DNA from 3 places in the Kitasatospora sp. MAP12-44 genome. Region 2 is predicted to be linked to each of the others. Evidence: riboswitches for the same ligand, from Rfam matches in the RefSeq annotation. Region 2 holds a riboswitch; each other region holds the start of a gene.
What was found. A riboswitch is a leader RNA that binds a small molecule or an ion and turns the genes downstream of it on or off. The one in region 2 is predicted to bind magnesium.
Positions count from the first base shown of each region.

Region 1: another riboswitch for magnesium. It lies ahead of P3T34_RS21030 (divalent metal cation transporter); the one in region 2 lies ahead of P3T34_RS03210 (hypothetical protein).
Region 3: another riboswitch for magnesium. It lies ahead of P3T34_RS35395 (divalent metal cation transporter); the one in region 2 lies ahead of P3T34_RS03210 (hypothetical protein).

Region 1 covers NZ_JARZAE010000004.1:4,499,738-4,509,373, forward strand. Annotated here, with positions in the region: gene P3T34_RS21005 (FtsW/RodA/SpoVE family cell cycle protein) at 1-1,179, opposite strand, end outside; gene P3T34_RS21010 (protein phosphatase 2C domain-containing protein) at 1,222-2,883, opposite strand; gene P3T34_RS21015 (FHA domain-containing protein) at 2,982-3,521, opposite strand; gene P3T34_RS21020 (DUF3662 and FHA domain-containing protein) at 3,534-4,406, opposite strand; tRNA gene P3T34_RS21025 (tRNA-Leu) at 4,822-4,905, shown strand; gene P3T34_RS21030 (divalent metal cation transporter) at 5,057-6,697, opposite strand; M-box (ykoK) riboswitch at 6,998-7,174, opposite strand; gene P3T34_RS21035 (DUF6126 family protein) at 7,252-7,404, opposite strand; gene P3T34_RS21040 (metalloregulator ArsR/SmtB family transcription factor) at 7,401-7,736, opposite strand; gene P3T34_RS21045 (hypothetical protein) at 7,740-7,934, opposite strand; gene P3T34_RS21050 (hypothetical protein) at 7,998-8,372, opposite strand; gene P3T34_RS21055 (alpha/beta fold hydrolase) at 8,601-9,356, shown strand; gene P3T34_RS21060 (chaplin) at 9,415-9,636, opposite strand, start outside.
Region 2 covers NZ_JARZAE010000004.1:458,819-468,454, forward strand. Annotated here, with positions in the region: gene P3T34_RS03185 (ATP-binding protein) at 1-789, opposite strand, end outside; gene P3T34_RS03190 (universal stress protein) at 898-1,332, opposite strand; gene P3T34_RS03195 (hypothetical protein) at 1,462-2,058, opposite strand; gene P3T34_RS03200 (divalent metal cation transporter) at 2,089-2,844, opposite strand; gene P3T34_RS03205 (hypothetical protein) at 2,841-2,987, opposite strand; M-box (ykoK) riboswitch at 3,265-3,449, opposite strand; M-box (ykoK) riboswitch at 3,670-3,851, shown strand; gene P3T34_RS03210 (hypothetical protein) at 4,231-4,611, shown strand; gene P3T34_RS03215 (VOC family protein) at 4,680-5,048, shown strand; gene P3T34_RS03220 (hypothetical protein) at 5,098-5,364, shown strand; gene P3T34_RS03225 (transposase) at 5,425-7,056, opposite strand; gene P3T34_RS03230 (hypothetical protein) at 7,287-7,763, shown strand; gene P3T34_RS03235 (hypothetical protein) at 7,811-8,266, shown strand; gene P3T34_RS03240 (CBS domain-containing protein) at 8,368-9,636, shown strand, end outside.
Region 3 covers NZ_JARZAE010000004.1:7,759,383-7,769,018, forward strand. Annotated here, with positions in the region: gene P3T34_RS35375 (maleylpyruvate isomerase family mycothiol-dependent enzyme) at 1-512, opposite strand, end outside; gene P3T34_RS35380 (MFS transporter) at 602-1,876, opposite strand; gene P3T34_RS35385 (ATP-grasp domain-containing protein) at 2,083-3,285, shown strand; gene P3T34_RS35390 (GNAT family N-acetyltransferase) at 3,362-3,892, shown strand; M-box (ykoK) riboswitch at 3,996-4,172, shown strand; gene P3T34_RS35395 (divalent metal cation transporter) at 4,481-6,121, shown strand; gene P3T34_RS35400 (MgtC/SapB family protein) at 6,158-6,880, shown strand; gene P3T34_RS35405 (alpha/beta fold hydrolase) at 7,020-7,796, shown strand; gene mutA (methylmalonyl-CoA mutase small subunit) at 7,974-9,636, shown strand, end outside.

The DNA of each region.
Region 1 (9,636 bases), 4.0 Mb from region 2:
GAACGGGTCGCGGGCGGCCAGTGCGGTGCGCAGGGCGCGCTGCACGACGAGTCCGTACACCACGAAGAGCGCCATCAGGCCGGTCAGGCCGAGTTCCTCGCCGAAGGAGCCGAGGATGAAGTCGCTCTTGGCGGCGAAGCCGATCAGCCAGGACCGGCCCTGGCCCAGGCCCGCGCCGGTGACCCCGCCGGTGCCGAAGGCGAACAGGGCCTGGCCGATCTGCTCGGTGGTGCCGGCGGGCGGGTGCGGGCCGAAGGCGGCCATCGGGTCCAGCCAGGCGTTGATCCGGATCCTGACGTGCTGCTCGGTGGAGCCGACCAGGGCGGCGCCGGCGGTTGCCAGCAGGAGGCCGAAGACGATCCAGCTGGTCCGCTCGGTGGCGACGTAGAGCATCACCACGAAGAGGCCGAAGAAGAGCAGTGAGCTGCCGAGGTCGGTCTCGAAGACCAGGATCAGGATGCTCAGCGCCCAGACCACCAGGATCGGGCCCAGGTCGCGCCCGCGCGGGAGGTAGAGGCCCAGCACCCGGCGGCTGGCCAGCGCCAGGGCGTCCCGGTTGACGGTCAGGTAGCCGGCGAAGAAGACCGCGAGGATGATCTTGGCGAACTCGCCGGGCTGGATCGAGAAGCCGCCCGCGTGGATCCAGATCTTGGCGCCGAAGTCGGATCTGCGGGCCGGTAGGAAGGCCGGGGCGGCGAGCAGCGCGAGGGCGGCGGCCATCGAGACGTAGGTGTAGCGCTGGAGCGCCAGATGGCCCTTCAGCAGGGTGATCACGCCGATGAAGAGGGCCACCCCGAGGGCCGACCAGAGCAGTTGGAAGGGCGCGGCCGGGGCGTTGTGCTGGAGCAGCGGTCCGGCTTTGTCGAGCCGCCAGATCATCACCAGGCCCAGACCGTTGAGCAGGGTCGCCAGCGGCAGCAGCAGGGGGTCCGCGTACGGCGCGAAGCGGCGCATCACCAGGTGGGCGACCAGCGCGAGCGCCCCGATGCCCAGGCCGTACTCCAGCATCCCGGCGGGCAGCCGCCGGTCGACCGCCAGGCCGACGTTGGCGTACGCCAGGGTGGGCAGCAGGACGGCGAAGGCGAGCAGGCCCAGCTCGGTGTTGCGCCGGTTGGGGGCGCCCGGCGAGCCGAGGCCGACGGGGCGTCCGGTCCGGCCGCTGAGCTGGAAGGCGCTCATCCGCCCGCCCCTCCCCCGGCCGTCGGCCGGGGGAGACGGACGTTAGGCCGTCGCACAGTCCCCGGCCAGCGTCTGCTCCTCCGGGGTGAGGGCCGGCGCGGTGCTCGGCGGGGCCGCGGGCGGGGTGGGGCTGGCGGTGCTCTGGGCGGGCAGGCTGGGCGTCGGCGCGGGCGGGGACGGTGAGGCGGCCAGGAACGCCGCGGTGGTCGCGGTGCCGGTACCGGCCGTGGCCGGCTTGGCGCCGTCGGCGATCTTCTGGCAGACGGCGGCCTGCGCCTGGAAGGCCTGCACCCGCTTGGTGGCGGCGTCCAGGCTGTCGGCGTCGATGGTGTTCTTGAGCTGGTTCTGCTGGTAGACCGGCAGGTACTTCAGCTCGACGCCCGGGTAGTCCTGGTAGATCGAGGAGAGGCTGAGGCCGGCCAGGCTCTGGCTGATGCCGCGGTAGACCGCGACATGGCCGGAGTTCTCGGCGACGTAGTACTGCCCCTGGGTCCACTGGTAGCCGCCGTACGCGGCGCCGCCGACCAGGCCGAGTGCGACGGCCACGATCGCCGAGCGCTTGATCCAGCTCGGCTTGCGGACCGGCGGTTCGGCCGGCGGGTAGTCCTCGGCGCGGTAGCCGTCCGCGTCGTACTCGCCGGCCGGGGCGCCGTAGCCCTCGGCGCCGTGCGGGGCGGTGCCGTAGCCCTCGTGGGGGTAGTCGGCGGTGTCGTAGCCGTGGGCCGGGCCGAAGCCGTCCGGTGCCTGACCGTAGCCCTGCTCGTAGCCCTGGTCGTAACCGGGCTCGTAGCCGCCCTGGTAGCCGTCGGCCGGGCCGAAGGCGCCGGGCGGGGCGGGCGGCTGCGGGCGGCCGAGACCCGCGGCGCGGCCGGCCGGGGTGTCGATGATCGCGTGGTCGGTGGCCGTGCCGTGCGGGCCTTCGGCGACCGCGCCGACCACCACCGGGACGCTGGCGAACTGCCCGCTGAGGGTGTCGGTGGCACCGACCTCGATGACGTCGGCCACGATGCAGGTGATGTTGTCCGGCCCGCCGCCGCGCAGCGCGAGCTGGATCAGCTCCTGGACGGTCTGCTCGGGGGCGTAGTAGCTCCCGAGGGTCTCCTCCAGGGTCTGGTGGCTGACCGGGCCCGACAGGCCGTCGGAGCAGATCAGGTAGCGGTCGCCGGCCCGGACCTCACGGATCGACAGGTCGGGCTCGACCTGGCCGCGCCCGTCCAGCGCGCGCATCAGCAGGGAGCGCTGCGGGTGGGTCTCGGCCTCCTCCGGGGTGATCCGGCCCTCGTCCACCAGGCGCTGCACCCAGGTGTGGTCCTGGGTGATCTGGGTCAGCGAGCCGTCCCGCAGCAGGTAGGCGCGCGAGTCGCCGACGTGCGCCAGGCCCATCCGCTCGCCGGTCCACAGCAGCGCGGTCAGGGTGCAGCCCATGCCCTCCAGCTGCGGGTCCTGCTCGACCATGACGCGCAGTCGCTCGTTGGCGCCGTGCACGGCGTCGCTGAGCAGCGTCAGCAGGTCGGCGCGGAGGTCGGCCTCGTCCAGCGAGACGATCGAGCTGAGGGCCTCGGAGGAGGCGACCTCGCCGGCCGCCGCCCCACCCATGCCATCGGCCACGGCCAGCAGGCGCGGGCCGGCGAAGCCGGAGTCCTCGTTCCCCTCCCGGATCAGCCCCTTGTGGGATCCGGCGGCGAACCGCAGCACGAGGCTCATTCTGTGCGTGCCCCCCTCTGGGCCTCGCGCACGGCAGCGGCAGCAGCGTGGCTGCCGTCCCGGCTGGTCATGGACGGGGTGCTGTCCCTCATGCGCTACTACTTCCGCAGTTCGATGACGGTCCTGCCGATACGGATCGGCATGCCCGGCTGGAGCGGTGTCGGCACGGTCAGCCGCTGCCGGTCCAGATAGGTGCCGTTGGTGGAGCCTAGATCCTCCACGGTCCACTGCCCAGCCTGATCCGGGTAGATCCTGGCATGACGCGACGACGCGTAGTCGTCGTCGAGCACGATGGTGGAGTCGTGCGCGCGCCCGAGCGTGATGGTCTGGCCCTGCAACGCCACGGTCGTGCCGGTCAGTGAACCTTCGACCACGACCAGCTGGGTCGGCGCGCCACGGCGGCCGCGACCCAGCTGCTGGGTGGCGTCACGGGGCGCGGGCGCCTGCTGCGGCTGACGCGGCGCCGGGGTGCCCGCGGCCGCGGTGCTCGCGGCGCCGGCCGCGCGCCGACCGCCCCCCTTGGCGGTGCCCTTGGCGCCGAACATGTCGCTGCGGATCACCTGCACCGCAACGATGACGAACAGCCACAGCACCGCCAGGAAACCCAGCCGCATGACTGTCAGAGTCAGTTCTGACACCGGTACCCCGCCCTACCCTTCGACCTGTCGGTAGATGATCGTCGTGCTGCCCACGACGATCCGCGAGCCGTCGCGGAGCGTAGCGCGCTGGGTGTGCTGTCCGTCCACCACGATGCCGTTGGTGGACCCGAGGTCGAGCACCATCGCGGGGGTGCCGGGACGGATTTCGGCGTGCTTGCGGGAGACGCCGGGGTCGTCGATCCGGACATCGGCCTCGGTGGAGCGGCCCAGCACGCAGGCGGTGCCGGTGATCTGGTGGCGGGTGCCGTTGACCTCGATCCAGCGGCGCGTGTTGGCGCCCGTGCCGGAGCCGGGGAACGGGCGGACGTTGCCGGCGGGGGGCATCGGCGGCATCGCGGGGGGCGTGCTCGGGACCGGCGGGGCCGCCCCCGCGTACGTCGGTGAGCCGCCCTGCTGCCACGGTGCGCCGGGTGCCTCGGTGACCGGGCCGCGGCCGTAGCCGGCCTGCGGCTGGCGCTCCTGCGGCGGCTGGGCCGGGGGCTCGGGGGTCTCGGTGGCCAGCGTGCGGCTGCGCACCCGGTACAGGCCGGTGTCCAGGTCGTCAGCGCGTTCGAGGTTGACCTGGAGCGGGCCGAGGAAGCCGTAGCGCTGGGCCTCCGCGTACTCCAGGACCATGCCCGACAGCTCCTGGCCGAGCTGGCCCGCGTACGGGCTGAGCCGCTCGTAGTCGTGCGGGCTGAGCTCGACGATGAAGTCGTTGGGCACCACGGTGCGGTCGCGGTTCCAGATCGTGGCGTTGTTGTCGCACTCGCGCTGCAGCGCTCCGGCGATCTCCACGGGTTGGACCTCGGACTTGAACACCTTGGCGAAGGTGCCGTTCACGAGACCCTCGAGTCGCTGCTCGAACTTCTTCAGGACTCCCACGGGGCACCCCCTTCCAAGGGATCTCGAGGTACTGCTCGGGCTTGATTGCGGTACTTCCGTACTGATCGTATCCACGCGCGGGCCATCTGTACGGTTCCCCGGCCGGGCCGAGCCCGGGGGTGGGCTTGCGCACACCCCTTCGTACGGGTGCGCCCGGTGGCCAAGGAGTACCCCTTGGGCGGGGCCCTCACCCCTGGGCCGCCCCGGCGCCGAGTCGTTCGAGTGGCGGCCCCCGGAGAGCTGTGCAGGTCGGCTGGGGGAAGGGATTCGTAGGTTCCCCGTGGAGCGTGCTAATGTTTCTCATGTCGGAAGGGGCGACCGAGAGGGAGCCGAAGCCGGACGGAAGATCGAGAAGCGGGTCCAAACCGATTCGAAATCATCCGGACGATCGGTTAGCATCTACGACATCACCCATGCGCGGGTGGCGGAATAGGCAGACGCGCTGGATTCAGGTTCCAGTGCCCGAAAGGGCGTGGGGGTTCAACTCCCCCCTCGCGCACAGTGCGGAACGGGCTCCATCCAAGTGACTCAGGTCGCGAGGATGGGGCCCGTTCCTTTTGCGTTCCCACTGGGATCGCGCTCCCGCCGAAGCGGGCGCAAGGCCGGTCGGACCGATGCTCTCGGTCCGACCGGCCTTCTGTGTTCGATGCTCAGCCGTTGAGGGCGAGGGTGATGATCTTGATGACGACGAGGATCATCGCGACGAACAGGTAGCCGCGCAGGGCGCCCATGCCGATCTTGTAGCCGGTGGAGACGGTGGTCCTGGTGAGGGTCTCCAGCGGGGGCATCCGCCACTCGTCGCGGCCGGTGCGATCGATGGGGTCCTCGTTGGTGGCGGTGCGCTTGCGGGTGAAGGAGTAGCCGGTGGCCAGCACCCCGGCGACGCCGCAGCCGGCCATGATCTGCAGGATCGTCGCGGCGGTGATGTGGGGGAAGAGGACGGAGGCGGTCAGGATCACCGAGAGGGTGACCAGGACGCCGACGACGGCCGAGGTGAAGGCGTTGGTCTTGGGGCCGTTGACCCACGGGCCGAGGACCTGCTTGTCATTGCAGAGCAGCAGCAGGAAGACCGAGGCGGACGGCAGCAGGACGCCGGCCAGGGTCTGGACGCCCTCGGTGAGCAGGCCCAGCGGCGAACCGGGGATCAGGACGACGGTGGCGGCCAGGACGACCAGCGCGGCGTAGACGGCGTAGAAGCCCTTGGCGCCGGCGACGCCGCGGTGCAGCGAGTGCTTGATGCCGAAGACGTCGCCGATGGCGTAGGCGGTGGAGAGCGAGACGGCGAAGGCGCCGATGATCGAGGCGTCCAGCAGAGCGATCGCGAACAGCACGCCGGCGACCTTGCCGGCGTGGGCGGCGATGCCGTGGGCGACTCCGGCGGCGTCGGTGAAGTTGCCCTGGGCGGCGGTGCCGGCGAAGGCGGTGGCCGAGGCACCCATCAGGGCGGCCGCGCCGATCACCACGATCAGGATGCCGATCCACAGGTCGGCCTTCTCGTACTTCATGAAGCGCGGGGTGATCCGCTTGTCGATGACGTACGACTGCTGGAAGAAGAGCTGCCAGGGGGCGACGGTGGTGCCGACGATGCCGATGATCAGCAGCATCACGGTGGCCAGCGAGCCGGTGCCGCCGGGCATGTTCGGCACCACGAAGTCGTGGGCCATCTGCGAGGTCTTCGGGTGGACCAGGAAGTAGATGGGGATCAGCAGCAGCGAGCCCGCGCAGAGTGCGATGGCGATCCGCTCGAAGCGCTGGAAGGAGCCGGTGAAGGCGGAGGCGATGATGATCGCGGCGGCCAGCACGACGGCGGCGGTCTTGGGCAGGCCCAGGTAGCCGGCGGCCAGCGTGATGCCGATGAACTCGGTGACCAGGGTGAGGGCGTTGAGCAGGAAGAGGTCGATGACCGAGAAGGCGCCCCAGAACTTGCCGAAGCGCTCCAGGATGAGCCGGGCGTGGCCGACCCCGGTGACCGCGCCCAGGCGCAGCACCATCTCCTGGTTGACGTAGAGGACGGGGACCAGCAGCAGCAGGGTCCACAGCAGGTGGGTGCCGTAGTTCTGGCCGGCCTGGCCGTAGGTGGCGAAGGCGCCGGCGTCGTTGTCGCCGACCATCACGATCAGGCCCGGGCCCATGATCGCCAGCAGGGTCTTCAGCTTCGCGGACAGTCCGGTGCGCGGCGCGGTGTCGTCCAGCCGGATGCTGCCCAGCGCACCGCGGATGTCACCCACGTGCGCGTCGTCGAGAACGGCGGCGCGCGTCGGCGCGCTGGTGGTCAGGGTCGTGTCGGTCATGACGTGCCTCCCAGGTGCCCGGTCAGGGCGGTCGGGGGGCACGCGGCAGCTATCAGCCCTACGGGCGCGCGGCATGGCGACCCGTCACGGCGATCGGCCGTGCGGGAATGGATGACGCGTCAGGAATGCGCGCAGGGGAGGTGGTTACCGCGTGCCGGAGAAAAGCGAGGACAGGCGGGCGGGGGGCCGTTTATGGCCCGGACTACTGCAACTCGCATCCATGTCTCTCGCCTCCTCCCGGTCGGTGCGCATCGAGTGCGCGATATCGACACGGCAAGGAGCGGACCGGTCCGCAGGACCGGTACACCCCAACTCGTCAGAGCTTTGGCACTCCACGGCGTGATCCCCCCTCTGGGGCGGGAAGCCACTTGGGATCAACCCTTAGGTCGGGAAGATCTGTCCTGATCCGGAGCGTCTCTCGACGGGTGGGATCAGTGGCCTGTGTCCGTGAAGACGCCTCACCGAACGAGGTGCCCTCTTGAAACCTCACTAAGCGTAGACCCTGTGTCAGATCGGGTTCTACGTATTTATGGAATCTTTACTTTGAGGGGGGGTCAGTGCTTGCCGAGAGTGAAGAGCAGGATCAGGAATGCCGCCCAGACGTGCGTTGCGGCGATGTAGATCAACGCGCGCACCAGCATCGCCTTGCGCTTGCTCTTCTCGTCCTTGGTCGCCTGCGGGTTGGCGGCGGGCTGGGCATCGCTCATCGGGCGGCGGTCCTGTTCAGCTGGTCCGGCAACGGTCCCTGATCGGTGATCAGGTCGGTGAGGATCCGCCGCGCGGCGCGCAGCAGCTCGGCGACGTCGGGGGTGCTCAGCGCGTACACCACGGTGTTGCCGTCCCGGGTCGCGCTCACCAGCTGGGTGCGGCGCAGCACAGCGAGCTGCTGGGAGAGGCTGGAGGCCTCGACGTCTATCTCGGTGAGCAGCTCGCGCACCGGTCGCGGTCCGTCCTGGAGCAGTTCGAGCACGCGGATCCGGACGGGGTGGCCGAGCGTGCGGAAGAACTCCGCCTTGGCCTGGTAGGGCGGGACGGGCACGGGTCAGTCCTCTCCGCGTTCCTCTTCGGGGGTGTGCGGGAGGGCGATGCCGTTCTTGGCGGCGGTCCGCAGCAGTCCGGCGATTCGGCCCTCGTAGGCCTGGACGCCGTCCAGGTCGCCGTCGGCGCGCGCCTTCGCCAGGCTGGCTCGGGCCTGGGCCAGCTGGGTGCGCAGCTCTTCGTCGAACATTCCGGTCACCGCTCCAGCATCTCCGGAGTTGAAGAATTCTTCAACTGCCGGTCGGTTCGCCCTGCCGCGGCCTCAGACCATCAGCTCGCTCTCGATCCGATGGACCTGGTGCCTGGCCAGCGCGAGGTTGGCCCGGGCGCGGTCCAGCACCAGGTAGAGGAAGAGGTTCTGGCTGCCGGCGCTGGTGAGCGGCCGGACCAGGTGGTACTGGTGGGTGAGGGTGCTGAGGATGTCCTCCATCGCCTCCCCCGCCCGGCCCTGCAGCTCGACGGCGCGCAGGGTGGCGCGGACCACGTCGGTGCTCCCGGCGGCGGCGAGCGCGAGGTCCAGGTCGGCCGCGTGTCCCAGCGTGCCCAGGGCCATCCCGCTGCCGACGTCCACCAGCGCGACCCCCAGGGCGCCCTGGATGGTCATGGCGTCCTTGAGGGCGTTCTCGATGCCGGACATGTGGACCTCCTGGCTGATCGGATCGATGACACGAGGGTAGGGAGATGGCCGGTGTCTGCCGGTCTGTTGACCGGTATTGATCGACTCTCCTGTCCATCTGCGTCAGATCTGTTGACTAGCAGTCGTCACTTGAAGATTTCTTCATCCCGATCGGACGCGATCGGACGGCGTACCCTTCGGCGCAGCGGGCCCGCAGGGGTCCGCGACGGACGAACGGAGTGGTCGGCGATGACGGGCGCGGTGGCGTGGCGGGTACGGCCGGGCGAGCCGCGGGCGGTGGTGCTGGTGCTGCACGGCGGGCAGGTGGAGAGCACCGCGCCGGCCCGGCCCTGGCACCTGGCGGTGGTGCGGATGCGCGGGTTCGTCCGCTCGCTGGAGCGGGAGACGGCCGGCGGCGCGGTCGCGGTGGGCCTGGTGCGCTACCGCTACCGGGGCTGGAACGGTGAGCGGGCGCACGCCGCGCAGGACGTGCTGGCGGCGCTGGACGCGGTGGCGGCGGACTTCGGTCCGGTTCCGGTGGTGCTGGTCGGGCACTCGATGGGTGGCCGGGCCGCTCTGCGGGCGGCCGGCCACCCCAGCGTGAGCGGGCTCGTCGCGCTCGCGCCGTGGTGTCCGCCCGAGGACCCGTGCGAGCAGCTGGCCGGCCGCAGCCTGGTGGCGCTGCACGGCGACCGCGACAAGGTGACCGACCCGGCCCTGACCCGCGCGTTCGCCGCCCGGGCCCGGGCGGCCGGCGCCGCGGTGGCCGCGATCGAGGTGACCGGGGCCGGGCACGGCATGCTGCAGCGCTCCGCCCAGTGGCACCGCAGCACCGCGCTGCTGGTGGCCGCCCTGCTCGGCCTGCGCGACTTCCCCGAGCAGCTGGCGTCCTCGCTGGCGCTGCGCGGGGCCGAGCCCGATGGGCTGCGGCTGGCGCTGCCGACGCCGGCGCAGTGGCCACCGGTTGGGGATCCGCGGCTGGCCGGTGGACGCGGGAGAGGCTGATCAACGACGGCGGCCGCTCCCGCCCCGGTGGGGGCGGGAGCGGCCGCGGCGATGCGGGTCAGCTGTTGACGCAGGTGTTCCCGAACGCCGGGTTGGCGATGCCCACCAGGTTGATGCTGTTGCCGCAGATGTTGATCGGGATGTGGATCGGGATCTGGATCACGTTGCCCGACAGAATGCCGGGCGAGCCGATCGCCGCACCGTTGGCGGTCGCGTCGGCGCTGGCCGCGCCGGCGCCGCCCAGGACGAGTGCACCGGCCGCGCAGGTCAGTACGAGGGC
Region 2 (9,636 bases):
CCGGTCCAGGGCGGCCAGGTTCGCGGGCTCCAGCCGGTTCAACTCGGCGTACCGCCCCTGCTCCAGCGCACGGACGTAGGGCGAGTGCTCCAGGCAGACCAGCAGGTCGCCCCCGACCTGCTCGCGCAGGAAGTCCACATCGGCGGGCCCGGTGACCTTGTTGCCGACCACGGCGAGCGCCACCTGGTGCTCGGCCGCGTAGTCGCGGTACTGCCGGTAGACGGACACTCCCTGGCGGGTGGGCTCGGCCACGATGAAGGTCAGGTCGAAGCGGGTGAACATGCCCGAGGCGAAGGAGTCGGCGCCGGCCGTCATGTCGACGACCACGTACTCGCCGGGCAGGTCGACCAGGTGGTTCAGATACAGCTCCACCGCGCCCACCTTGGAGTGGTAGCAGGCGACACCTAGATCCTCCTCGGTGAAGGCACCGGCCGCCATCAGCCGCACACCCGCCACCTCGCGCGCCAGCTCCCGGTGGATCGGATCGCCGCCGCCGGGCCGCAGGAGGCGCGAGCCGCGACCGGGCGGCGTCGTCTTGACCATGGCAGCGACCGACCGGATCAGCGGATTGGTGCCGCGCAGGTACTCCTTGATCTCGGTGAGGCGGCCGCCCATGCCCGGCAACCGCGCGGCCTCGTCTTCGTCCAGCCCCAGGGCGACCCCGAGATGCTGGTTGATGTCGGCGTCCACCGCCACCACGGTCCCGCCGTCGGCGGCCAACCTGCGGGCGAACAGCGCGGAGAGCGTGGTCTTGCCGCTGCCGCCCTTCCCCACGAACGCAACCTTCACGGCGCTCGAACTCCTAACGAAAATGACATCCATTTACATTAGTTACTGTCGGCCATCCATGACACTCTGTCAAGCCGACCGGATGGCACCGTGCTTGAGATCTGCCGATCAGGGCACGACGAGGATCGGCGCCGGGGCATCGCGGGCGAGCGCGGCGCCCACCCGGTGGGAGAGCAGGCGACGCCAGCGGGCCGTGGAGGCGCCGACGACGATCAGGTCGGCGTGGCACCGGCGCGCGCAGTCGCGCAGGGCCGCGCTCGGAGCGGCATCGCTGATCTGCATCCGCCACCGGACGTCCAGTCCCGCGAGTACGGCTTCGGCCTGTCGCAGCAGTGCCTGGACCCGTTGATCGCGCCGCCGGACGTGGGTGGGCCACAGTGCGGGGTCCTCGTCCGCGGCCAGGAGCAGCAGATCGGCTCCCGTGCGTGCGGCGTGGCCGGCGGCGTAGGCGAGTGCCCGGTCTCCTCGCGGGCTGCCGTTGAAGCCCACCAGGACGAGCACCCGCTGTTCAGGGCAAGGGCGCCGAGCGGATGTCGTCGGCATGGATAGCCTCCCAACGCGGAGCGAGTACGAGCCTGGGGCGTGGCGGCCCCCTCACGCCCGCCACGCCCCAGTCCGCTACCGTCAAAAAAGCCCGTTACCGTCAAAGCCTGTTACGTCAGGCCGTCGTGGTCAGCCCGTGTACAGCTGGACGACCTTGACGATCACCAGGATCACGGCGATCAGCAGGTAGCCGCGCAGGGTGAGCAGGCCGGCCTTGCGCAGCGGGGAGAACTGCGGCTTGGGCAGGGTCTCGAGAGCCGGAGTCCGCCAGGCCATCCGGTCGGCCTCCAGCAGGTCCTTGCGCTCGGCGCGCGTCAGCGGTGCGGTGTCGAGCCGCTCGATATTGGTCAGGTCGATATCGGTCAGGTCGACTGCGGCGAACGCCGCCTCGGCTGCCGCGTTGGCGGAGCTGCGGGAGCGCAGGGCGACGCACGTGCCGCCGAGCAGCCCGATGCCGGCGCCGACGGCGAAGCCGGTCTCCAGCTGGGCGGTGGTCAGGCCGGGGAAGACGGTCGCGGCGGTCAGAGCCAGCGAGAGCAGGACCAGCACCCAGACGATGACGCCGGCGACGATGTTCTGCTTGACGGTGTTGACCCAAGGCCCCAGCACCGCACGGTCGTTGCAGAGCAGGACCAGGAAGACGGTGGCGGAGGGGAGAAGGACGCCGGCCAGCGCCTGGACGCCCTGGGTGATCAGGCCCTGCAGGTGCGCGTCGGAGACGAGCATGATGGTGGCCGAGATGCCGATCAGGATGGGCTAGCCGACGTAGAAGATCGGGGCTTCGGAAGGCTTCCAGTGCAGGGAGTGGCGCTTCTTGAGGGTGTCGCCGAGGGTATAGGTGGTGGCGAGGCTGACGGCGTTGGCGCCGACGAGCGCGGCGTCGAGCAGGACGATCGCGAAGAGCGAGCCCAGCGCGTGGCTGCCGTGGGTCTTGAGGCCGTCGGCGACGGCTCCCGCGTCGGCGAACTGGCCGAACAGGTCGGTGTTCTTGAAGACGAACGCGGAGGTGGCCATGATCGCGACGCCGCCGATCATGACGACGGCGATGCCGATCCACAGGTCGGCGCGCTCGTAGCGGATCCAGCGCGGGGTGATGCGCTTGTCGACCACGTTGGACTGCTGGAAGAACAGCTGCCAGGGCGCGACGGTGGTGCCGACGATGGCGACGATGATCAGCAGGAGCGTGGAGTTGAGGCCGCCGGGGAACTGCGGGACGAAACCGGCCGCGGTCTCGCCCACCTTGGGGTGCGACATCAGGGCCATCGGGAGCATGACGATGTTCAGCGCGATCAGCGCGAACAGGAAGCGCTCCCAGCGGCGGAAGGACCCACCGGCCACGACGGCGAAGAGCAGGACCGCAGCCAGTGGCACCGAGACGTACTTGGGGATGCCGAAGTAGTTGAGTGCGAGTGCGACGCCGATGAACTCGGTGACGATGGTGAGGGAGTTGACCAGGAACAGGTCACCGACGGAGAAGGCGCCCCAGAACCTGCCGAAGCGCTCGAAGATCAACCGGGCGTGGCCTTGATCGTGCCCAGCGCGCCGACGATGTCGCCGACGTGCGCGCTGTCCATCACCGCCGAGGTGGCCGGGGCGCCGGCCACCGGGTCATCGGGGCCGTGCCCTGGGGCGGAACGGGTGCTGTTGAAGGCCATGTCGAATCTCCTCCTGCGAAATGCCTGCAGGCAGGCTGAAGACACGCCCGTACTCGGGCACGTCGAAGGGTCGGGGCCGGGGCAGGTGGTGGCAGCAGCCTTGAGCGCAGCGTGAACCGCACCCGCACCCGCATCCGCACCCGCGGCGTCCGCGGAGCGGGTCCGGGACGGCTACGGGTGAAGGTGAAGGACGTGCGAGCAGGCCGGACCGACCCCCGGCGGGCAGCCGGGGCCCCCGGGCAGCACAGGACCAGGCTCGGCCACGGGCTGCTCTTGGCGGACACCCCTCACGTAAGAGTTTCGACACTGCACGGCGTGATCCCGCCCGCAACTTGCGCGAGCGGGAAGCCACTTGGGGTCACCCCTTAATCCGAGGAGACCTGTCCTGACCCTGGGCGTCTCTCGACGTCGTCGGGTCAGTGGCCTGTATCCGTGCAGACGCCTCACCGAACGAGGTGTCACGTCGCACAGTATGGCCCTCCTCGTTGACTGCCTGTCAAGTCCGCCCTTTCACCTTCTTTTCGCAGCTGCGAGGCCTGGGCAACTGACACGATCAGGCTTCTGACCAGGCCGGAATCCGCGGCGCCCGGAAGGGCACCCGACTGTCAGAGAAGTGTCAGGATCGACCTGCGCGGGGGTTGCGCAACCCGATCGGCGGTCTATAGTCGATGTGGGTTTTAAGAAGGCACCTCGTTCGGTGAGGCGTCGTCATGGACACAGGCCACTGATCCCACCCGTCGAGAGACGCTCCGGATCAGGACAGATCTTCCCGACCTAAGGGTTGATCCCAAGTGGCTTCCCGCTCGCTGAGGCAGCAGGGATCACGCCGTGACGTGCCAAAGCTCTGACGAGTTGGGGTGAGCCGGCCATTCGGGCCGGTCCGCTCCTTGCCGTGTCGATTCGGCGCACCGCTGTGCGTCCCGGCCGGAAGGAGGCGAGAGACATGGATTCGAGTTGCAGTAGTCCGGGCCACAAACGGCCCCCCGTCCGCTTGTCCTCGCTTCACTCCGGCACGCGCTGACCCGTTCCCACACGGTCGGCCTCTGCGCCATGCCCGCGGTTCGCCCCACCTCGACTCGGACGGTCCCAACCGAGTCGACCGGGGCGTCCGAACGCTGCGCGTGCCTCCCAACAGCCGTGGCAACAGCCTTGGCACTCCAGGGGGTTCACCATCACCAGCCTGACGTTCAACCAGACCGCTCGGCGGCCGCGCACCACGACGCGCGAGACCACCAACACCGGCTTGGGCCTCTCCCGGCTGCTGCGGACGATCCGCCGTAGAGACGCACTCCCCGCGCGGCACACCACCGCACAGCCGACGCCGGCAGCGTCGCAAGCCGACCGAGCACCCGCGCCCACGGCCCGCGGCTGCCTCCGCCTGACCCTGCACGACGGGATCTCCCGGCTCTACCTCATGGACGCCCGCGACTTCGCAGCCACCACCTCACCCGACGTCGCCTACGACGCCCGGGTGCACGCCGCCTACCTGCTGGCCCTCCAGGGCCACCGCCCCGAGTGGCTTGCCCAGCATCTCGACCTGCCCGCGTCAGCCACCGCCGGCATCGCCAAGCAGGCCGAGAGCTCAGGCCCGGACGGCCCGGGCACCATGCCCCCGCGCCGCTGAGTCTCTGAGCCGCAACCACCACCGCAGGCCTGGCCCACCAGCCCTTCGACCCGAAAGGCGACACTCCCGTGCTCGTCTCACTCGATCACGTCCAGCTCACCGCGCCCCCCGGCAGCGAGGACGCGCTGCGTGCCTTCTACACCGGCGCACTCGGCATGACCGAAATCCCCAAGCCGCCCCAACTCTCCAGCCGCGGTGGCTGTTGGTTCGCCGCCGACGACGGCCGCGTCCAGCTCTTCCTCGGCATCGAGGACCACTTCCGCCCTACCACCAAAGCCCACCCGGGACTGCGCGTCAGCGGCATCGACACCCTCGCCGAACGCGTCGCCGCACACGGAGCCCCGGTCGTCTGGGACGACTCCCTCCCTCCGAGCCGCCGCTTCTACAGCCAGGACCCGGTCGGCAACCTGCTGGAGTTCCTCGAACCCGCGCCCTGACCCTCCCGCGCACCCCAACCGCACGCCGCTCCCCGGAGGTGACGTTCCCATGTCCGTTTTCGCCGCGTTCCAGTCCCGCAGCCCGTTCCCCGCCACCCATGCCCGGGGCGGCCTGCGCGCCTTCCTGACCGCCTTCCCGCGCAGGATCAGCGACAACCCCCTCGACCACAGCATCCTCCGCCTCCTCGACACCCCCGCTCCCGAGCGCACAACCGCCCCTGCCCGCAAGGCGGTTCAGCTGCACGCCCACTGGCGCACCGTCACCGGCCCCGACGGCAGCCACCGCATCGAAGCCGGCTGGCACGGCAGCAACTGAACGCCCCCCGAACCCACGCACCCGTACGGAGGCAGAGATGACCCTGTACTACCGTTCCAATTAAGTAGGCAGGAGTGGGTCGTTGGCCCACTGCTGGTCACTGCGTGCATCCCGAACGGTGGTGGATGCCCGACTGGTCGCCCGCGTTCTCGTTGTCCCTGCTCGGGCGGGTGCATCGTGTGCACGGTCCGTGGCTGGGTGGCGGGTTTCCTCACGCCCCCGGGCACCTGGTTCGACCTGGACGCTCCGATGCCCGTGCACATCGCTCTGGTGTGCACGGGGCGGTTGCGTCCGTCGCCGAAGGGGGCACCCCCGGCCGAAGGCTGGGGGAGGGTGTCCGAGGGCGCGCCTGCCGATCGCGATGCTCGCGGCATCGTGTCGGGTGGTCTTGCGGTGCGGGGCGGCCATGGGCTTCTGCCAGTGCTGCGCACCCCATTGGGAGGTATAAGCCGGGTCCGCGGCGACGATGGACAGGTCCATCTCGGCAGCCATGGACACGAGGCGTGCCTTGAGCCTCCCGGTGGGGATGCCGGAGATGAGCTGGCGAAAGCGCTTCTTGCGGCCGTGCTTCTCGCGGGTCTTCTCGTCGCCGAAGTCGAGGTTCTCCAAGCCGATGGCGTCGACGCCGCAGCGCTTGGCCCAGTGGAGGAGGCGGGTGATGGCGTGGCGGATCTGGGCGTCGCGATGAGAGGCCGACCCGGACAGGTCGTAGGGGAAGCGGTGGGGGTCGCCGACGGGGTTGCCGTCGCGGTTCAGGTGCCAGGCCGCGAAGTGGTCGGCGTTCGTGTCCACGGCGACCATGCCAGCGGCGCGGGCGGTGGCCAGCGGGACGGTGCGGACGACCGGCCGGGTCCAGGCCGCGTCGAGATACCACCGCTCACGGGAAACGTCCAGGTGGATGCGGTACGCCACCGCCCGGTTGTGCTCGATGCGGTCGCGCCATTCCTCGCCCCGGTGCGCGAAGGCGACCCTCGCCGTCAGGACGTACCGGCCGTGCCCGGCGTTGGCCAGGCCGGCGAGGGGTGCGGGCAGCTTGATGCTCACCGCGCCGTCGGGGGTGACGCGGATCGTCTCGTTCCCCCACCGCTTGCCCGACTCCCCGTCGGCGGACAGGAACCAGCGCGCCGCCTGCCAGCGCGCCCGCCACTGCGGCTCGGTGAGGTTGGCGGCGGCGAGGTGGTGCCGGGTGTTCAGCAGCTTGCGGCCCCCGCGCACCACCCGCACCCGCCCGGCCTCCCGATCCGCACCCACGGCGGCGCGGCGCTCCTCCAGGGCGTGCAGGCGGCGGGACTTGACGAACCACTCATGCTTGGACCGGTAGCCGCCCGGGGCGCGCTTGGTGCCCTTCTCCCCGATCGGCAGGGACAGCCGGTGGCGCAGCGTGCGGATACCAGTGTCCAAGCTGTCCAGGTGTGCGGCCTGCCCCCGGCGCGACAGCGCCCACTGGTCGTGGGTCGCCTTCGTGATCGACCCGGCCCACCGCGACGACGAATCGGGGGTCAAATCCCGCTTGCGGACCGCCCAGCTGTCGGCGCAGTGCCCCAGGCCGTCCGCGCACCGGGCGGTCAGATCGCGCGAGGCCAGCGAACCGAGATGCCCGCCGACCAACCGCAGGACCTTCTCATCCTCCGCCGTAAGCCCCTTCAGGCGGTCACGCACCGTCACCCCGGTCGGGCCGACCACCTCCCTCATCCACCGGGCAGTCCGAGCATGCGCACAATCACCGACAAACCGTCAAACCACTTCAAACATCACTGAATTGGACACTAGGAATGGGACTCCCGAGAGAACTCCCGCACACTCAAGCGCACTTATGCCCACTCCACGACCAGCAGCTAACAACCCCAAGGCCGTCAGCGCCGCAGCCACCCGGTAGCCGGGCCGACGGGAAGAGGAACGGGAAGGAAAGGAATCGTCCAGTCATGGTCCACTTGAGGGCACTCCCCCGGCTGCGGACCCGCGAGGGTTCGGCGGTGCTCACCGTACTCACGGTGAGCGTGCTGGAGATCGTCGTCCTGAGCGCGGTTCCGATGCAGGAGCGGCCCGCGATCGGTGGTGCCCTGATCGGTGCCACCGCAGCGGTCCTCGTGGTGGCCGGCGTGGTCTGGCGGCGGCTGCAAAGCCCCCGACGTACGGCGGCGCCCGCCGACCAGACGACGGACGGACCGTGGTTCACCGCCCGCACCCTGGAGGACTTCCCCACCGAGGCCGTCCACCCGCTGGTGCTCGAACCGCACGCGCCCAGCCTCAACGCGCTCTACACCGCGTGGGTCTTCGTCCGGCAGGGCTACGACAGCAGGTGGATCGCCCGGCACCTCGACCTGCCCACCGACGTGGTCCTCCTCCTGGTCGAGAGCGCCCGTCGACAGGCCGCGATAAACGCGACAAAAGAGCATTGAACGGGCATCGGGGCCACCATGGACGGTGGAGGAGAGGAGGGATCGCCATGAGGGCTCTGCCCCACCCGAGCTCCGCTGAGGGAACGGCCGCGATCGTCGCCGTCATCGTCGCTCTCGCGGCCATGGCGGCGCTGGGTCTCTCCCCCGCCGACGACCGGCCCGTGGTCGGCGCAGCGCTCATCGGCGCCGTGGTCGCGGCCCTCGGCATCCTCGTAGCACTCGGTTACACCCGCCGGAGTCATTCCCGGCGTGCCCCCCGACAGCTCGCGCAGGACACTACCGAGGCGTGGTTCAGCGCGCCGACCCTGGAGGGCTTCCCCGCGCGGGAGCTGGCTCCGCTGCTCTCCGGGGAGCACCCGCCGAGCCCGAACCGCCTGCAGACCGCGTGGGTGTTCGCCACCCACGGTCAGGATGCCGTGTGGTTGGAGCACCATTTCGGGCTGCCGGGCGACGTGGCCCACGTGCTCGTCGACGCCGCCCACCACCACGGCGAATCCCACTGACCGGTCCGCGTTGAGCCCTTCGGGCCATCCGGCGGGCCTGCCCTGGTGCGCCTCGCGGGCCGGGGAGGCGGGCGGGCTAGCTTCGTACCGTGGACCGTGTCGTGTCTTTGTCCCAGCTGCTGCGCCGCCCCCTGGTGGGGCGCGCCGGCGAGGTGGTGGGCCGTCTGTCCGATGTGATCGTGCGACTGCGCGGCCGCGACTACCCCGTGGTCACCGGCCTCGTCTCGGAAGTCGGTAGGCGTGAGGTCTTCCTCCCCGTCGAGCAGGTTGCGGACTTCGACGGGGAGCATGTCCAACTGACCAGCGAGGTCGTGGACCTGCGGCCCTTCGAGCGGCGCGAGGGGGAGGTGCTGCTGCGCGCGGATGTGCTCGGGCACCGGGTCATCGATGTCGCCGATGTCGAACTCGTACGGGCCCACGACCTCGAACTGCGCGGGCGCCCGGACGGGTGGGTCGTCGACGGCCTGGACACCGCCCCGCACCGGCCCCGGCTGTTCGGCTTCTTCGCGGGCGAGTCCCAGGCGCAGTGGCGGGACTGGAAGTCCTTCGAGCCGCTGATCGGCCATGCCCAGTCGGCCCGCGTGCGGGGGACGTTCGGGCGCTTGGGCCGGCTCAAGCCGGCCGACATCGCGGACCTGCTGGAGGACGCCAACCGCACCGAGTCGCGCGAGATCCTGCAGACCGTGCACGCCGATCCCGAGCTGGAGGCGGACGTCTTCGAGGAGTTGGAGCCCGACTCGCAGACCCGCCTGCTCCGGGAGCGGAGCGACGCGCAGATCGCCGCGGTCCTGGCGCGGATGCGCGCGGACGACGCCGCCGACGCGATCAACGACCTGCCGCAGAACCGCCGCCAACCGGTGCTCGACGCGCTGCCCGCCGGCCAGCGCACCAAGGTCATGACACTGATGGGCTTCAACCCCTCCAGCGCCGGCGGGCTGATGGCCCTCGACATCCTCACCGCGCCACCCGGCTCGACCGTCGCCGAGGTGCTGGGACGCGTCAGCGCTGCTCGCACCCTCCAGCCCGAGGCGCTCACCAGCGTGCACGTCGTCGCGGAGGGTAACCGGCTGATCGGCACCGCGACCCTGGTGGCCCTGCTGCAGGCCGATCCGGACGCCCGCCTTGAGCAGGTCATGGTCACCGAACCGGTCCGGGTGCTGCCCGACACCGATGCCGAGGACGTCGCCCTGCTGATGACCGACTACAACCTGCTCACCGTCCCCGTCGTCGACCACCAGGACCGCATCCTGGGCGTCATCACCGTCGACGACATCCTGGAGACGGTCATCCCCGAGGACTGGCGCCGCCGCGAACCCGCCCCGCACCCCGCCCACCGCACCGACCAGGCCGCTCCCAATGGGCCCGCGCAG
Region 3 (9,636 bases), 7.3 Mb from region 2:
CCCGCGTTCGGCAGGTTGACCAGGAACTCGTCCACGCCATCGACCGCGAGCGCGCGGTCGATCGCCGGGGTCAAGCCCAGCGCGGTCTCCGCGTCGACGCGGTGCACCAGGGTCTCGAACAGCATCCGGCGCACCCAGAAGCGCGCGTGCTGGTCCACGCCCCAGGCCCACATCGGCGCCGCCAGGTCGGTGGCCGCGAAGGTCTCGGCGGCCAGCGCGGCGCTCGCAGCCAGCCAGTCGGGGTAGCCGGCGTCCTCGGCGGGCAGCTGCAGGTCCACCTCGCGGCTGGTCGGCGGCTGCTGCGGCAGCTTGCTCAGCAGGGTGGAGAACCAGCGGTGCACGCTGCCGGTGTGGCGGACCAGGTCGGTCAGCGTCCAGCCGGGGCAGCTGGGGACGGTCGTCGTGAGGTCGGCGTCCTTGAGCAGGGCCACGAAGTGCTCGGCCTGCGCCGCGACGGCCGCGCGGTGGTCGATCGGGTCGGCGGTGGGCTCTGCCTGCGGCGATGCGTTCACGGTGGGGTGCCTCCTGAGGGTGTCCGGCCTGGCGTCGGTGCCGGGTCGCGGCACCGGTTGGCAGCCTGCCACACGGCCGCGGCCGGGCGTCAGCCACCTACGCCGCCACCCACGCCGCCACCTACGTCGACGGCCCGTCCGTCCGCCTCCCGCGCCGCCTGGCCCCGCGCCGCCTGGTCCCGCCCGGCGCGCGGGACGGCCGGCAGCACGGTCAGCGCCCCGAGGAGTGCGATCGCCGCCGTCACCGCCCACAGCAGCGGCGCCGAGCGGGCGTAGAGGAAGCCGCCGAGCACCGGCCCGACCGCTTGGCCGAGGGTGTGCGCCAGCCCGTCGGCGGCCTGGTAGCGGCCGCGCAGGTGGGGCGGCGAGAAGGCGGCCGGGTAGGCGGAGCAGATGGGGGAGTAGACGATCTCCCCGAAGGTCCACAGCAGCACGGTCAGGATCAGCAGGGCCCGGCTGTCCGCCAGCCCGGTGCCGGCCATCCCGGCGCCCATCAGCAGCATGCCGACCGCGATCACCCGGCGGGGTCCGCGGCGCTCGGTCCAGCGGGTCAGCGGCAGCTCGACCAGCACGCAGACGGCTGCGTTCAGGCCCAGCAGCAGCCCGTAGAAGCCGTTGCCGAAGCCGTGCCGGGCCACGTGCAGCGGCAGCGTCACGGTGGACTGCCCGTAGACGACCGTCCCCGCGACCATGGTCGCCAGCAGCAGGCAGTAGCGGCCGTCCCGGAAGACGTCGCGGTAGCCGCCGGTGGCGCGGGGCACCGTCGACGGCGCCGGCTTGGCCGGCCGGGTGCCGGCGGGCAGCAGCAGCGCCAGCGCCCCGAAGGCGAAGGAGGTGAGCGCGTCCCCGACGAAGAGCAGCGGGTAGGAGCGCGCGCTGAGCAGGCCGCCCACCAGCGGGCCGACCGCCATGCCGAGGTTGATCGCCAGCCGCAGGACGGCGAACGCGGTGACGCGCTGCTGCTCGGGCACCACGTCCACCAGCAGGGCGCCCGCGGCCGGCCGGTAGAGCTGGGCGAACACCCCGACCACGGCGACCAGCGCGGTGGTCGCCCAGATCCCGTGCACCAGCGGCACGGCCAGGGTGGCCAGACCGCTGCCGGCCATCGACACCACGATGGCCGCCCGCCGCCCGTAGCCGTCCGCGACCGCCCCGCCGACGGCGTTGCCGACGAAGCCGCCCAGGCCCGCGACGCCGACCGCCATGCCCGCCTGGAACGCGGAGTAGCGCTGGCCCGTCAGGTAGAGCACCAGGAAGACGCTGAGGAAGTTGCCGAACTTATTGGCGAACATGCCGGCGAAGATGATCCAGGCCGGGCCGGGTAAGCGGGCCAGCCTGGTCCGAAGGGCCAGCGGGGAGTCCATACGGCGCCTCCGGGGGACGGGGTGGCGGGCGGCGCGACTGTTTCGACTGTACGGCCGATCGGCCCGACTCGGGTTCGACTCGGCTTCGAAGAAAGTGATCTGACGGATCGTCTGCTCCGGTCGATGGTGAGCGGAACGGGCTGGTCCGCCTCGGCGGCGGCTGCCATGCTGGCCTCCCGGACCGGCCCCAGAAGGAGGAGATCGCCGTGCGGCCCAGGCTGATGATGGTCGGGGGGTTCGCCGAGGCCTACCGCGCGGCGGTGGCCTGCGGGTTCGAGCTGACCGTGGTGCAGAACAGGACCGACCTGACGCCGGAGGACATCGCGCTGCTGGACCGGCTGATCACCTCCCCGATCAACGCCCCGATCGTGGTCGACCTCGCCGAAACCCTGCACCGCGCCGAGCCGTTCGCGGCGGTGGTCTCCTTCCAGGAGCACGGTGTGCTGAACGCCGCGCTGATCCAGCAGCGCCTGGGGGTGCCCGGCAACCCGCTGCGACCGGTCGAGCTGACCCGGGACAAGGGCCGGATGCGCGAGCACCTGCGGGAGCGCGGACTGGCCACCGTCGAGCATCTGACCACCACCTCGGCGGACGAGGTCCGCGCCTTCGGGGAGAAGGTCGGCTGGCCGGTGATCCTCAAGCCGATCGGCGGTTCGGCGAGCCGGCAGGTGCACCGGCTGGGCGGGCCGGGGGAGGTGACGGCGGCTCTCGCGGACAACCTGGCGGTCAATCCCGGGCTGCCGGTGATCGTCGAGGCGTTCGCGGTGGGCCCGGAGGTGAGCGTCGAGGCGGTCAGCTGGGAGGGACGCCACCGGGTGCTGGCCGTCACGGACAAGCTCACCACCGGCGCGCCGCACTATGTCGAGACCGGGCACACCATGCCGTCCCGGTTGCCGGGGGAGCGGATCGCGGCGGCCGAGCAGGCCACCGTCGACTTCCTGGACTCGATCGGGCACCGCTACGGCCCCTCGCACACCGAGGTGATCGTCACCGCGGACGGCCCGGTCATCGTCGAGTCGCACACCAGGACGGGCGGGGACCGGATCTTCGAACTGGTCGAACTGGTCACCGGGGTGGACATGTTCGCCGCCGTGCTGGCCGGCTTCGCCGGGGCCTTCCCCGACCACGTGCTCGCCGGCCCGCCGCCGCGCGGTGCCCAGGGCGGCGCCGCCATCCGGTACTTCGACGTCGGCGCCGGGACGGTCGGTGCGGTGCACGGCCTGGCGCAGGCCGAGCGCAGCCCCGGCGTGCTGCGGGTGGAGAGCGGCCTCGCGGTGGGCAAGGACGTCCCGCCGCTGCGGATGTCGCACGACCGGCAGGGCTACGTCCTGGCGGTGGGCGCCAGCGCGGAGGAGGCTGCCGAGCGGGCCGCGGCCGCGGTGCGGCTGATCAGGGTCGACCTGGTCTGAGCGTCGTCCGAGTCTCGCCTGAGTGGCCCCGGAAATCCGGTGGACAGCTCCGCGTGGCTGGATGCACCATCCGCCTGTGACAGAACAGAGCGACTCCAAGTGCGTGCGCCTCGTCCAGCTCGCGCCCACTGTCCTGACCGCGCTGCTGGACGGCGATCTCGCGCAGGCGAGCGCCCGGGCCGGCCTGACGCTCACCGACTTCTTCCTGACCGAGGACGCCCGCTGGCTCTGGCAGCTGAGGCTCGACCAGATCGCCGGTGACCCGGGCAGTGCCCGCTGGGTCGCCCGGGCGGCGGTGGCCGAGCCGGACGGCGTCGTGGTGGGCTACGCCGGGTTCCACGGACCGCCGGACCCGGCGGGCATGGTGGAGGTCGGCTACTCGGTGGCGCCCGACCACCGCCGCCGGGGCTATGCCCGCGCGATCCTCGCCGAGCTGCTGCGCTGGGCGGCCGCCGAGTCGGGGGTGCGCACGGTGCGGGCCTCGATCAGTCCCGACAACACCGCCTCGCTGGCCACGATCGCGGGCTTCGGCTTTGTCGATGCCGGCGAGCAGTGGGACGAACTGGACGGCCGTGAGCTGCTGTTCGAGCGTCATCGGGAGGCGTAGGCGGCTCGGGGGGCGGCGTCGGCGCCACCCAAGAGAAAGGTCAAGGATAGGTAAATATGGCAAGTGTATGGGCGGGGAGGGTTTAAGCTGGTCGAGGTTTTGCAAGGCACCTCGTTCGGTGAGGCGTCTTCACGGACACAGGCCACTGATCCCACCCGTCGAGAGACGCTCCGGATCAGGACAGATCTTCCCGACCTAAGGGTTGATCCCAAGTGGCTTCCCGCCTCAAAGGCAGGATCACGCCGTGGAGTGCCAAAGCTCTGACGAGTTGGGGTGTACCGGCCGTTTTCGGCGTGCCGGTCGCTCCTTGCCGCGTCGATATCGCGCCGTTGAAGGCGCACCGACCGGAAGGAGGCGAGTGACATGGATTCGAGTAGCAGCAGTAGTCCGGGCCATAAACGGCCCCGCACCCGCCCGTCCTCGCTGTCCACCGGCACGCGGTAACCACCTTCTCTGCGCGTAACCACGCCAAGTCCCCAGCACCGTACGGCCTTTGGTCGTAGCGGCGAGCCCGGGCCGCGCGTTCGCAGGGCGGATTGCTGCTGCGTGCCCTCACCGCCCCCGAGAGGGGCCCGGGAGAGACCCGCCATGACCAACGCCACGCTCGACCCCACCGCGACCACCCCGCGCGCCGCGGTCCTGGACGACGCCCACATCGGCGACATCCAGGGCGCGATGGGCACCATCAAGCTCGACGACCACGGCGAGCGCCGCGGCCTGTCCGCCAAGCTCAAGACCCTGCTGGCCATCGTCGGCCCGGGCCTGATCGTGATGGTCGGCGACAACGACGCCGGCGCCTTCTCCACCTATGGCCAGGCCGGCCAGAACTACGGCACCCACCTGCTGTGGACGCTGCTGCTGCTGGTCCCCGTGCTCTACCTCAACCAGGAGATGGTGCTGCGCCTGGGCGCGGTCACCGGCGTCGGCCACGCCCGACTCATCCTGGAGCGCTTCGGCAAGTTCTGGGGCGCGTTCAGCGTCATCGACCTGTTCCTGCTCAACGCGCTGACGCTGGTCACCGAGTTCATCGGCATCACGCTGGCCACCGGATACCTGGGCCTGCCCAAGGTCGCCTCGGTGGTGCTGGCCGCCGCGATCATCATCGCCTCCGCCTTTACCGGCTCGTTCCGCCGCTTCGAGCGGATCGCCATCGCGCTGTGCGCGGGCTCGCTGCTGCTGATCCCGATCTACTTCCTGGTCCACCCGAAGGCCTCGCAGATGGCCCACGACTTCGTGGTGCCGAACATGCCCGGCGGCGCCGGAGCCCTCTCCACCGTGATGCTGCTGATCATCGGCATCGTCGGCACCACCGTCGCCCCCTGGCAGCTCTTCTTCCAGCAGTCGTACGTCATCGACAAGCGGATCACCCCGCGCTTCATGAAGTACGAGAAGGTCGACCTCTGGATCGGCATCGCCATCGTCGTCATCGGCGCGGCCGCCCTGATGGGCGCCTCGGCCGCGGCCTTCGCCGGCACCGACGGCTTCAGCCACTTCACCGACGCGGCCGGCGTGGCCAAGGGCCTGGAGGCCCACGCGGGCAAGCTGGTCGGCGTGCTGTTCGCGATCGCCCTGCTGGACGCCTCGATCATCGGCGCCTTCGCCGTCTCGCTCTCCACCGCCTACGCCATCGGCGACGTCTTCGGCATCAAGCACTCGCTGCACCGCGGCGTCGGCAACGCCAAGGGCTTCTACGCCGTCTACGCCGCGCTGGTCGCCGCCGCCGCCACGATCGTGCTGATCCCCGGCTCGCCGCTCGGCCTGCTCACCCAGGGCGTCCAGGTGCTGGCCGGTGTGCTGCTGCCCTCCGCCTCGGTCTTCCTGCTGCTGCTCTGCAACGACAAGCAGGTGCTGGGCCCCTGGGTCAACGGCCCCAAGATCAACGCCTTCACCTCGTTCGTCGTCGGCGTCCTGGTCACCCTCTCCATCATCCTGACCGCCTCCGTGCTGTTCCCGAACATCACCGCCGCCGCGATCCTCGACATCATGGCCGGCTGCGGCGTGGTCGGCGTCCTGGCCGCCGGCTACGCCTTCACCCGCAAGCGCACCGCCACCATGGAGGACATCGACCGCACCGGCCGCGACAGCTGGCGGATGCCCCCGCTGGAGACCCTCACCAAGCCCGCCATGTCCGCCACCCGCAAGGTCGGCATGAGCGCCCTGCGTGGCTACCTCCTGGTCGCCATGATCATGGTCATCTTCAAGCTCGTCACCCTCGCGCTCAGCAGCTGACCGACCTGGCAGTCGATCGATGAGAGGGGATCTCCCATGCACACCCTGACCACCCTCGACTTCCTGATCCGGCTCGCCACCGGTGTCGGCTGCGGCGCCCTGATCGGCGTCGAACGCCAGTGGCGGGCCCGGATGGCGGGCCTGCGCACCAACGCGCTGGTCGCGACGGGCGCCACCCTGTTCGTCCTCTACAGCGAGGCCGTCGCCGACAGCAGCAGCCCCACCCGGGTCGCCTCCTATGTGGTCTCCGGGATCGGCTTCCTCGGCGGTGGCGTGATCCTGCGCGACGGCGGCGGCGTGCGCGGCCTGAACACCGCGGCCACGCTGTGGTGCTCGGCCGCCGTCGGGGTGCTGGCCGCCTCCGGCAAGCTCGGCTTCGCCGTGCTGGGCACGCTCACCGTGCTGGCCGTGCACCTGGTGCTGCGCCCGGCCGGCCACCTGCTCGACCGGGCCCCCGCGGCCGGCAGCGACCCCGACGAGGCCGTCCGCGCCACCCTGCACCTGGAGTGCGAGCGGCGCTCGGAGTCGCATATCCGCGCGCTGCTGCTGCAGGCCCTCGCCGCCTCCGGATTGGCGCCGACCGGCCTGCGGGCCCGTCGCGGTCCGGACGAGGCCACCAGCATCCGGGCCACCGTCGCGATCAGCGGCGATGTGGCCCAGGCGCTGGAGCAGGTGGTCTCCCGGCTCTCGCTGGAGCCGGGCATCCGCGACCTGCACTGGCACCTGGAGGAGGACCTCGAACAGGACGCACTCGCTTGAGACCGACCGGCGCAGGGTGGGCGGGCACGATGCCACCCACCCTGCACCGGCCGCTCCCAGCAGCGTAGATTCCTGTGCAGCTCGACCCCGAGCCCGCTCCGGTCGCCGGCCGGGGCCCGCCGCATGAAGGGCTGCTCCGATGTTCCCGCACGACCATGCCGCCGCTCCCGCCAGCACGCCGTGGATCCGCAACCCGGAGCCCAGGCCCGGCGCCCGGCTGCGGCTGATCTGCTTCCACCCCGCGGGCGGCGGCCCGACGATGTACCGGACCTGGCAGGCGAGCCTCCCCGCGGACGTCGAACTGCTGGCGGTCCAGCTGCCCGGGCGGGAGACCCGGATCGCCGAGCCGCACCTGACCGACTACCAGGAGGCGGTGGACCAGGCGTACGCCGCGATCCAGCCCTTCCTTGACCGGCCGTACGTGCTGTTCGGGCACAGCATGGGCGCGATGATCTCCTACGGCGTCGCGCTGGCCGCCCGGCGCGCCGGGCGGCGCACCCCGGCCCGGCTGGTCGTCAGCGGCTGCTCGGCGCCCGATCGGTTCGAGCCGCGCCACGACCGCCCCCAGTGGTCGGACGCCCGGTTGGTCCAGGAGCTGCGGACGATGGGCGGCACTCCGCCCGAGGTGCTGGCGATTCCCGCGCTGGTCGAGATGGTGCTGCCCACCCTGCGGGCGGACTACGGGATCTGCGCGACCTTCAGGCGCACCGAGGGCGAGCAACTCGACTGCCCGGTCGCCGTGTTCGGCGGGACTGAGGACTCCATGTCGAAGGAGGACCTGGAGCTCTGGGCCGGCGTCACCACGGCGGACAGCTCGCTGCGGATGTTCCCCGGCGGCCACTTCTTCCTGACCGTGGAGTCGGGACCCGAGGTGCTGGCGGCGCTGCGCGAGGAGTTGGCCGCGGTCGGCCGCTGACTGCCTGCCTGCCGCTCACTGCCACGGCGTCAACCCGAGTCACCGCACCTGCCGGCGTCCGAACGGGTGCTCCGCAGCGCGTCCCTCTCTGCACTCCAGGGCTCCTGGAGTGCAGAGAGGGAAAGGTCACACCGGTTTGATCTCCTGTCACGGGCCCGTCAGCTCTAACCTTCCCTCATGACGGTCCCGCCCGAAGGGCTCCCCCTGGCCGCCGAGTTCCCGGATGCGACCCGTGAGCAATGGCAGCGGCTTGTCGAAGGCGTTCTGCGCAAGTCAGGTCTGACGCAGAACGTCGAAGGTGCACTGGCCGAGGAGGCACTCGCCACCGAGGTCGAGGACGGGCTGCGCGTCCGTCCGCTGTACACCGCCGAGGACGCGGCCGGCGATCCCGGCTACCCCGGTTTCGCCCCGTATCTGCGCGGCAGCCGGCCGCAGGGCTCGGCGGTCGCCGGGTGGGACGTGCGCCAGCAGCACGCGCAGCCGGACCCCAAGCGCGCCAACGAGGCGATCCTCGCGGACCTGGAGAACGGCGTCGCCTCGCTCTGGCTGACCGTCGGCGAGGCCGGCCTGCCGATCGCCGCGCTGCCGCAGGCACTGCAGGGCGTCTATCTCGACCTGGCCCCCGTCGTCCTCGACCCGGGCGCCGAATTCGTCGCCGCCGCTGACCAGTTGTTCGCCGTCTACGCCGAGCGCCAGGTGCCGGCCGACGCCGCCTCGGGCAACCTCGGCGCGGACCCGCTGGGCCTGCTCGCCCGTACCGGCCAGGACGGCGACACCGCCCGCCACCTCGCCGACGCGGCCGCGCTGGCCGTGCGCTGCCACCGCGACCACCCCGGGGTGCGCGCGCTGACCGTGGACGCGCTCGCCTACCACGACGCCGGCGCGTCGACCGCCCAGGAGCTCGGCTGCTCGCTGGCCACCGCCGTCGCCTACCTGCGCGAGCTGACCGCCGCCGGCCTGTCGGTCGACGCGGCCGCCGCCCAGCTGGAGTTCCGCTACGCGGCCACCGCCGACCAGTTCCTCACCATCGCCAAGCTGCGCGCCGCCCGCCGGCTCTGGGCCCGGGTGGCCGAGGTCAGCGGCGCCACCTCCGGCGCGGCGGCGCAGCGCCAGCACGCGGTCACCTCCTCGGTGATGATGACCGAGCGTGACCCGTGGGTGAACATGCTGCGCACCACCATCGCCTGCCTGGCGGCGGGCCTGGGCGGCGCGGAGGCGGTCACCGTCCTCCCGTTCGACAGCGCCTTCGGCCTGCCGGACGCCTTCGCCCGGCGGGTCGCCCGCAACACCCAGTCGATCCTCCTCGAGGAGTCGCACCTGGCCCGGGTGATCGACCCGGCCGGCGGCTCCTGGTACGTCGAGCAGCTCACCGACGAGCTCGCGCAGGCCGCCTGGGCCTTCTTCCAGGAGATCGAGCGGGCCGGCGGCCAGCTGGCTGCACTGCGCTCGGGCCTGGTGGGCGAGCGGATCGCCGACACCTGGGCGCAGCGCTCGGCCGACCTCGCGCACCGCCGCGAACCCATCACCGGCGTCAGCGAGTTCCCCAACCTCGCCGAGCTGCCGGTGGTCCGCGAACCGGCCCCCGCGCCGCCGGCCGGCGGCCTGCCGCGGGTGCGCCGCTCGGAGGCCTTCGAGGCGCTGCGCACCCGCTCCGACGCCCGCCTGGCCCGGACGGGGGAGCGCCCCCGGCTCTTCCTGGCCGCCATCGGCCCGGCCGCCGTGCACGCCGGGCGCTCCTCCTTCGCCGCCAACTTCTTCCAGGCCGGCGGCATCGAGACGGTGCTCGGCCAGGCGGACGACGCCCAGGCACTCGCCGAGGCCTTCACGGCCAGTGGCGCGA